One region of the Acinetobacter sp. GN11 genome, then DNA from elsewhere that is predicted to be linked to it. Evidence: predicted binding sites of a transcription regulator. Region 1 holds the regulator's gene; the other holds the start of a gene.
The links. Region 1 encodes PhoB, which activates phosphate uptake and scavenging genes when phosphate is short. Its sites were predicted from a motif close to TGTCATNAANCTGTCATAA; they were not measured.
Positions count from the first base shown of each region.

Region 2: a site for PhoB is predicted at 1,777-1,795, ahead of NL42_RS01535 (NAD(+) kinase). Genes of this name have one in related genera too.

Region 1 is NZ_JRVL01000218.1:53-4,477, reverse strand. Features, by position in the region: gene NL42_RS16550 (MATE family efflux transporter) at 1-243, shown strand, start outside; gene NL42_RS16545 (SDR family NAD(P)-dependent oxidoreductase) at 301-1,134, opposite strand; gene NL42_RS16540 (TetR/AcrR family transcriptional regulator) at 1,347-2,018, shown strand; gene phoB (phosphate regulon transcriptional regulator PhoB) at 2,273-2,983, shown strand; gene phoR (phosphate regulon sensor histidine kinase PhoR) at 2,993-4,351, shown strand.
Region 2 is NZ_JRVL01000012.1:15,547-19,971, forward strand. Features, by position in the region: gene NL42_RS01525 (hypothetical protein) at 9-416, opposite strand; gene NL42_RS01530 (YeaC family protein) at 479-751, opposite strand; gene NL42_RS01535 (NAD(+) kinase) at 748-1,656, opposite strand; gene mrcB (penicillin-binding protein 1B) at 1,842-4,238, shown strand; gene NL42_RS01545 (tetratricopeptide repeat protein) at 4,260-4,425, shown strand, end outside.

The DNA of each region.
Region 1 (4,425 bases):
TTTGGTGCGGGTGCCATTTTTGCATCGATCATGCGTGCCAGCGGCACAGTGACCGTTCCAATGCTACTTAATATTTCCGCTATTTTGTTTATTGAAATTCCATGTGCTTACTGGTTTAGCTCAATGTGGGGCCTTAAAGGAATCTGGGTCGCCTATGCCTTGGCATTTGTCAGTTTATGTATTATTCAAGGCTTGTATTACCAATTTATCTGGAAGAAAAAGAAGATCAAAGTTCTTATTTAAAACCTATCAGATCTCATAAAAAAAGCCATCATTTGATGGCTTTTTTACGTTAAAAAATTATTTCATTAATTTGGTCACAATGGTTGAAGCACGTTGATATCCAGTCGGGAATAAACGCTGGAATGCATCAAGAATTTTTGCATCACTACCAATCAATAAACGGCGTTTATCTTTTAATACAGCTTGTAAAATTTGACGAGCCGCCTCTTCAGGTGGAGTACGTAATAACTTGTCAAAATTTTGAATAGATTTAGTCGGGTCCATACCCAAACTATTCAAGCTATCACTCATTTTTGCAGATTTAGCAATATTGGTGCGGATTCCACCCGGATGTACACACAAAGAGCTTACGCCACTTTTTTCAATATCTAACTCTTGACGCAATGACTCGGTAAAACCACGCACAGCAAATTTAGTCGCATTATAAGCAGATTGAGTCGGTTGAGCGGTTAAACCAAATAGGCTTGAAATATTAATAATATGGCCATCTTGAGTTTGCTTAATGAAAGGTAAGAACTCTTTCGTTCCGTACACCACACCCCAGAAGTTAATCCCAACGATCCACTCTAAATCTTCGTAGGTCGCACCTTCGACAGTTGAACCTAGAGCGACGCCAGCGTTGTTGAAAATCAGGTTAACTGATCCATGATCTTGAACAGTTTCTTGGGCCCACTGCTTTACCGCTTCACGATCAGACACATCAAGCTTTTTAGTGGTAACAGTAATCGTGCTATACGGTTTTAAAAGCTCAACGGTTTGCTGTAATCCCTTCTCATTAATATCACTCAACGAAAGATGGCAGCCCTGTTTTGCCAAAAGAATTGCTAACTGTTGCCCAATGCCAGAACCCGCGCCCGTAATTGCAGCGACTTTGTTTTTAAAATTTTTCATTGTCCATCCTTTGTTTTTCGATATTTGCACAACCGGTTCATTGCATGTGCAGTTTAGACATCTTTAATATAATTTTGACAATATCCATTGTCAATATAGTAGACTGTAATTTCAGATAGAATGGCACAATTCTACTGAGAGCTTTATCATAGTGAACATATTTGGCCAAAACCTATAAATTAGGAAACCAATCTTTAGGAAACGACTTATTTATGGCGACTAACGACTCAACCAGTAAAAAGAAAACAAAAAGTGTGAGTAAAGAACGTCAGTTCAAAGGGTTATCTCTATCTGAACGTAAAGAGGCGCGCCGCGAAAAACTGATTGAAGCAGGTATCGCGACTTATGGAACGCTCGGTTTTTTTTCCGTGACGGTAAAAGATGTCTGCCAAGAGGCAAAACTCACAGAACGCTATTTCTATGAATCATTTAAGAAGAGTGAAGATTTATTTCAAACCATCTTTTTAAAAATGATTGAAGAATTACAGCAAAACTTAATGCAGGCCGTGATTAAAGCTACTCCCGATCCAGAAAAAATGGTCGATGCGGGATTGCGTGCACTGCTGACTACTTTAAAAGAAGACCCAAGATTGGCTCGTATTGTCTATGTCGACGCAGTTTTGGTACAAGAGTTACATAATCAGGCCACCATTCAAGAAACACTTGCGCAATTTGACCGCATGATTCAAGCCTTTGTTATGTTGACCATGCCGCAAATTCAACACCATGAAAATGAGCTCTCTTTAATCGCAACTGGATTAAATGGATATGTCACTCAAATTGCGATTCGATGGGTCATGGGAGGGTTTGAACAGTCACTTGAGCAGGTTTTAACCGCATGCCGTATCGTTTTCTTATCTTTATTAGCGCAAGTTTCAAAATAATATTAAAGTTTTTTGACAGCGATAAATGTGCAAAACCAGTTAAGCTACTTAATTGATAAGCTATTGAATGATTTTAAGAAAACTAAAGTCTTCATGTCACAATTTGGTCATACCTTTGCCTTAGTTTTGTCACAAATTATTGCTAAATTTAATTTTATAGACTTTTCTGCAATGAAATTGTCATAATTAATCTTTGTAATAAGCCTGTCATAACTACAAAACGGTTCACCGTTAAATCTATAGGATATTGCGCTGTGAAAGATGACTATATTTTAATTGTCGATGATGAGCTTCCTATTCGCGAAATGATCCATACTTCTTTGGACATGGCAGGCTTTCAGTGTTTACAGGCAGAAGATGCCAAACAAGCTCATCAAATTATCGTCGACCAACGTCCGGCGCTTATCTTGCTTGATTGGATGTTACCTGGAGGCGTAAGTGGTGTCGATTTATGTCGCCGCTTAAAACGAGATGAAAATCTATCAGAAATTCCAGTCATTATGTTGACTGCCCGCGGAGAAGAAGACCACAAAGTACAAGGTCTTGACGCAGGTGCTGATGACTACATGACTAAGCCTTTCTCAACACGTGAACTGGTTTCTCGTATTAAGGCAGTTTTGCGTCGTGCTAATGCATTAAGTGGCGAAAAAACTATTGATGCCAATGGTTTAATTCTTGATCCTGTAAGCCAGCGCGTTAGCTTTGGCAACAATATTTTAGAAATGGGTCCAACTGAATATCGCTTACTTGCGTTTTTTATGACCCATCCAGAGCGTGCATATACACGTGCCCAGTTGCTCGATCAGGTGTGGGGCGGTAATGTATATATCGAAGATCGAACTATCGATGTACACATCCGTCGTTTACGTAAAGTTTTAGAACCGTTTGGTGTTGACCGATTTGTTCAGACTGTGCGTGGAACTGGCTACCGTTTCTCAACACGCGCAGATTTAGCCGCAGGTTAACCAAGATTTATGTATGAACCCTACCCCGTCCCCGAACAGGTACGTGAACAAAAACTTTCCCGCTACAGTAGTTTATGGACGTTTGCCAAACAAGATTTACGGCTCTTATTATTTTTTCTAATTATTGCCGGTTTAGTCGGTTTAGGCCTTGGGTATTTCTGGAGCTGTATTTTTATCGCCTTCGTGGTGTTTTTTACACTCCAGTTGCGTTCTTTATATCTGGTCAATGACTGGATTGCGAATAAGCCTTATGACGTTCCTCCAAATCTTAATGGGATTTGGGGGGCATTATTATTTAATGTTTACCGCGCTCAGCGCCAAGAACGAATTGTTCAAGCCGAAATGGTCGGTTTAATTGACCGAGCACAGTCTTCATTAGTTGCACTTGCTGAAGCCGTTGTTTTAATTGATGACCAACATCAAATCGAATGGTGGAACCCTGCTGCTGAACGTTTGCTAGGGATCAGCCCCCTCGACCGCGGCCGAAATCTATTAACGATTTTACGTCAGCCGACCTTTATTGAATATTTTAACAATATTGATCAGGCACCCGACGGGATTAAGCTTCACTCAAATTTTGATGATGACCGCTATGTACAGGTCAAACTCACACGGTTTGGTGGAGAAAGTCGCTTATTGGTGGCTTACGACGTGACTCGTATGCATAACCTTGAACAAATGCGTAAAGACTTCGTCGATAACATTTCTCACGAACTTCGTACGCCATTAACTGTACTGAGTGGTTATATCGAAACGTTTACAGATCAGGAAGATATTAGTCCGCGCTGGAAACGTGCCTTTGATCAGATGCAGTCACAAACCAAGCGCATGAATGCGTTGGTGAATGATTTACTGCTGTTATCAAATTTAGAAAATAATAAAAAAGTTGCAAAAAATCAGATTATTGAAATGCCTAGCTTAATGAATCAACTCTTTGATGATGCTCAGGCCTACAATGCTGATTATGGACACACACTTAATTTACACATTGATAGCCACTGTGACCTGATTGGTTCTGACATGGAAATCGCTAGTGCCTTTAGTAATTTAATTACGAACGCCATCAAATACACCCCAAAAGGTGGAACTATTACGATTGGTTGGCACGACGATGGTGAACATGCTTACTTTAGCGTACAAGACACAGGCATCGGGATTAACCCCAAACATTTACCACGTCTGACTGAACGCTTCTATCGTGTTGACAGCGACCGTAGTCGTCAAACAGGCGGTACAGGTTTAGGTTTGGCCATTGTGAAGCATGTATTAATGCAACATGGCGCTTATTTAGATGTCCAGTCTAAAGAAAATGAAGGTTCAACTTTTACAGTGGTTTTTCCTAAAGAAAGACTATATAACATGGCTTAAAAAGTATTCATTCCACATAAAGGGTGGATATTAAATAGACGCAGTGAAAGATACTTAGCCATTTTGTATATATA
Region 2 (4,425 bases), on a different contig from region 1:
CCTTGGTTTTAAGGTTCAATATAATAAAAATCTGGCCAAAATGGATATTCCTGACCTGAAGAATGAATATTTCTTAGTTTCAAGTGATCACCTATTTTAATTGTAATCTTATTAGAATCGTAGGAACCCGAAAGATAAGCATCTCGTTGTTGGCCAATCAGTGTCTTACAATATAATTGATGCTCTTTGATCTTTTGGGAGCTTCGTATTGTTTGCGACTCCAGCACCTGAATCCCAATCAATAACATGGGATAACCGTCGTTTTTTATACTTGTATATTTAGCTTGAGGTGAAGTGTATTTCCGACTCGCAACAACCTTCACGTTGAGTAAACATTCAATCGGCTGTTTGGCTAATGCAGCACCACTAAACAATATGAGAAATAATAGTACGTAAACAGGTTTTAAACGTTTCATAGGAGTCTTTATTATATTTTGATAAACATAAAAAAAGCCCAGTAATCACTGAGCTTCTTAAATTAAACAAAACGAATTGGTTTAAATTCTGGCTCATGTTTGTGGTGATCATCTTCACATACCTCACCCTCTTCTTTCGTACCGCGGTCAATATAACCACTACGCTGCTCTTCTGGTAAGTTCTTTAACTCCCAAGCAATTACAGCTTGCATACAAGTTTCACGCTGCTCTTTTGTTAAAACAACGCCATTTGGCCATTTACCAATTTCTACTGCTGTTTTTAAACGCTCTACAATCTCAGGGTTTAAAATAGATAGCATTTGTTCAATATTCATGATTCATCTCTTTGGAAAGATTCAAAATCTTGGTTCCAACCAAGTTTGGTACGGCAGGCCATATAAAAATCATAACCTGGTGGATGCAATAAACTTAGTTTAAATGGATGTTTGCGGATGTGTAAACTATCTCCAACATTGAGCGATATGCTATGTTGCCCATCTGCACTCACCATTGGTAACACCCGATTTTCGCGAATAACAATTTTAATTTCGCTTTGTCCACCGACGACGATAGGACGTGATGATAAGGTATGAGGGTGCATTGGAACTAATGCAATCGCATCCATGCTTGGATGTAAAATTGGGCCACCGCCTGACAAAGCATAGGCAGTTGATCCAGTGGGAGTCGAAACAATTAAACCATCACTATGTTGGCGATAAACGTATTGACCATCAATGTTAAGTTCAAAGTCAATCATGTGAACCGACTTACCCGAATGCAAAACGACATCATTTAAAGCAATTGCATCATAAATGACTTCGCCATTTGTTCTTACTTCCATTTCAAGTAAGAAACGACGATCAAGTTGAAAATGCCCTTGAAGCACTTGGTCAAGTTTAAAAATCGCTTCTGACGGTTTGATATCAGTTAGAAAACCTAATCGCCCACGGTTGATACCGATTACAGGGGTATTATAACGAACCAAAGCCCTTGCAGCATGGAGTAAAGAACCATCGCCTCCAACCACAATAACTAAATCAGCAACTTCACCTAATAAATGACGGCTTACTATCTGTGCATGATCATAAGGCACTAATTCGGCTGTTTCCTGATCAAAAATGGGGTTCAAACCTAAGTTCAATAAATGATCATGAATTAAACAGAGTGTTTCTACAACTGATGATTTATCTGGTCGACCGATTAACCCGACGTTTCTGAAGGACTTATGTGAAATTTGCACGAATGAGTAAGCTCCGCTGCGATACTCGCCTATAATAACATTAACCCGATTAATTTAAAAAAACATAACTACAAGATGCTGTAAAATTCAATCTAACTTTTCCAATTATTCACAGTTTTATCATTGCAAATTGATGACAAGCTATCGCATCATTACAGGCATTGTTAGGGTTTTATCTCATTTTTATGAAGTTTGAACGTGGTATCGGTTTCTTTGCACTAATCTTTTCCATTTTGATCATTGGTGCTTTTATTGCTCTTAGTATCTATCTGATTCGTTTAGATAATATTATTCGTGAAAAATTTGAAGGTCAGCGGTGGGATATTCCTGCCAAAGTGTTTGCACGCCCTTTGGAAATTTATAACAACGCGCCTATTTCTCAAGCAAATTTCACTCAAGAATTAAAGCTATTGGGTTACAAAACTTCAAGTAATTATGACAAGTCTGGAAGTTATGTTGCTCAAGGCAGCAACATGTATATCCACACACGTGGTTTTGACTACGGCGACAGTGTTGAACCTGAACAAGTATTAGAGTTAAGTTTTGCAAATGATCAAGTTGTTGAAGTTCGAAGTACCAAACCTTCTTCAACTGGCGTTGCTCGCTTAGAACCGTTACTCATTGGAGGAATTTATCCTCAACACAATGAAGACCGTGTACTGATTAAACTGAATAATGTCCCTAAACCACTTATTGAAGCTTTAATTTCTACAGAAGACCGCAATTTTTATCATCATCATGGTATTTCAATTCGTGGTACAGCTCGTGCATTAGTTAGTAATGTTACAGGTGGGAAGCGTCAAGGTGGCTCAACCCTGACTCAACAATTAGTTAAAAACTTCTACCTCACTCCTGAACGCACATTAAAACGTAAAGTTAATGAAGCATTAATGGCTTTACTCATCGAGCTGCATTACAGCAAAGATGAAATTTTAGAAGCCTATTTAAATGAAGTAAATCTGGGCCAAAATGGTAGCTATTCAATTAATGGCTATGGTTTGGCTTCACAATTTTATTTTGGTTTACCATTACGTGAGCTTAGCGTTGCACAACAAGCTTATTTAGTAGGTTTGGTTCAAGGCCCTTCTTTATATAATCCTTGGAAAAACCCTGAAGGTGCCAAAAAACGCCGCGACACTGTGTTAAATAACATGCGCGTGATGGGTTATTTAACTCAAGCCGAATATGAAGATGAAATTGCACGTCCTTTAAATGTGTTAAGTAAACCAAGTTTAGGCCCTGCAAAATTCCCAGACTTTTTAGATATTGTACGTCGTCAATTACGTACAGAGTATCAAGAAAGTGATTTAACCAATCAGGGATTACGTATTTTTACGACCTTAGACCCAATTACTCAAACTCAAGTTCAAAATGCTTTTAAAGCTTCAGTAGACCGTTTGGCTAACAGTAATCCAGCACGTTTGAAAAACTTACAAGGCGCTGTGCTGATTGCACACCCTGAAAATGGCGAGCTCGTTGCAGCGGTTGGTTCTACACAAGACTTTACTGGTTTTAACCGTGCTTTAGATGCGAAACGTCAAGTCGGTTCTTTATTGAAACCTGTAATTTATTTAAGTGCTATTGAATCTGGACGTTATAACTGGGCAAGCCAAATTGAAGATGCTCCAATCAGTGTTCCTGTAGACGGCGGTAAAAGTTGGACACCTAAAAACTATAGTGGTGGTGGACATGGCGTAGTAAGTCTGAGTGAAGCATTAGCAAACTCATACAACCTTTCTGCTGTACGTTTGGGTCAAGAGTTTGGTCTATCCACATTTACCAATAATTTAAGAAAGTTTGGTGTTGAATCAACGATTCCTGCTTACCCTTCTATTTTCCTTGGTGCAGTCAATATGTCGCCAATGGAAGTGCTCGGAATCTATGAGAACTTCGCTACAGGCGGTTTTAAATATCCAACTCGTGCAATTCGATCTGTCGTAGATGCCAATGGTCGTCTGCTTGACCGCTATGGCCTTAATGTTCAACAAACGATTGATCCAGCTGTTGGCTATATCATGAATTATGGTTTACAACAGGTCATGTCTTCGGGTACTGGTCGTTCAGCCTATAGCAGCTTATCTCCAGCTTTAAAATTGGCGGGTAAATCAGGTACCACTAACGATACACGTGACTCATGGTTTGCTGGTTATTCGGGTAATCATGTAGCTGTAGTATGGTTAGGTTTAGATGACAATAAAGTAACTGGTTTAACAGGTTCATCTGGCGCATTGCCGGTATGGACTAATGTGATGAAACAATTACGCCAAACTCCTGTGAATATACGTCAGCCAGACACTGTACAGTGGCAATGGATTGATCGTGCATCAGGTGATTTATCGGCACAGGCTTGTGATGGTGCTATGTATATTCCAATGCTAACGCACACGATTCCGCATCGTGCTACGCCATGTGGAGCTCCTTATTATCAAGTTGACCCAACATATACGCCACAAAGTGATAACACAACGCCAGCTTCTCAACCGGATAATACCGATAGCTATATTCGTGATAGTGAAAGTCAGATGCAGCAAGATCTGTCAAATAACTCACGTGTGATTTCAACTGGTAGTTATAACAACTAAGCGTTAACAGGAAAGTAGGATATGTTGAAGAAAGGTGTTTTTTATATTGGTGCTGTGCTTATGGTCGGCTGTACAACTTTGCCTGATCATTCTGACTCCAAAGGGAAAACACCTACTCCGCCAGTGAAGAAAAATACGGAAACTCCATCGGGTGTAAAAGTTACACCTTATGAGCATCCGGAAATTC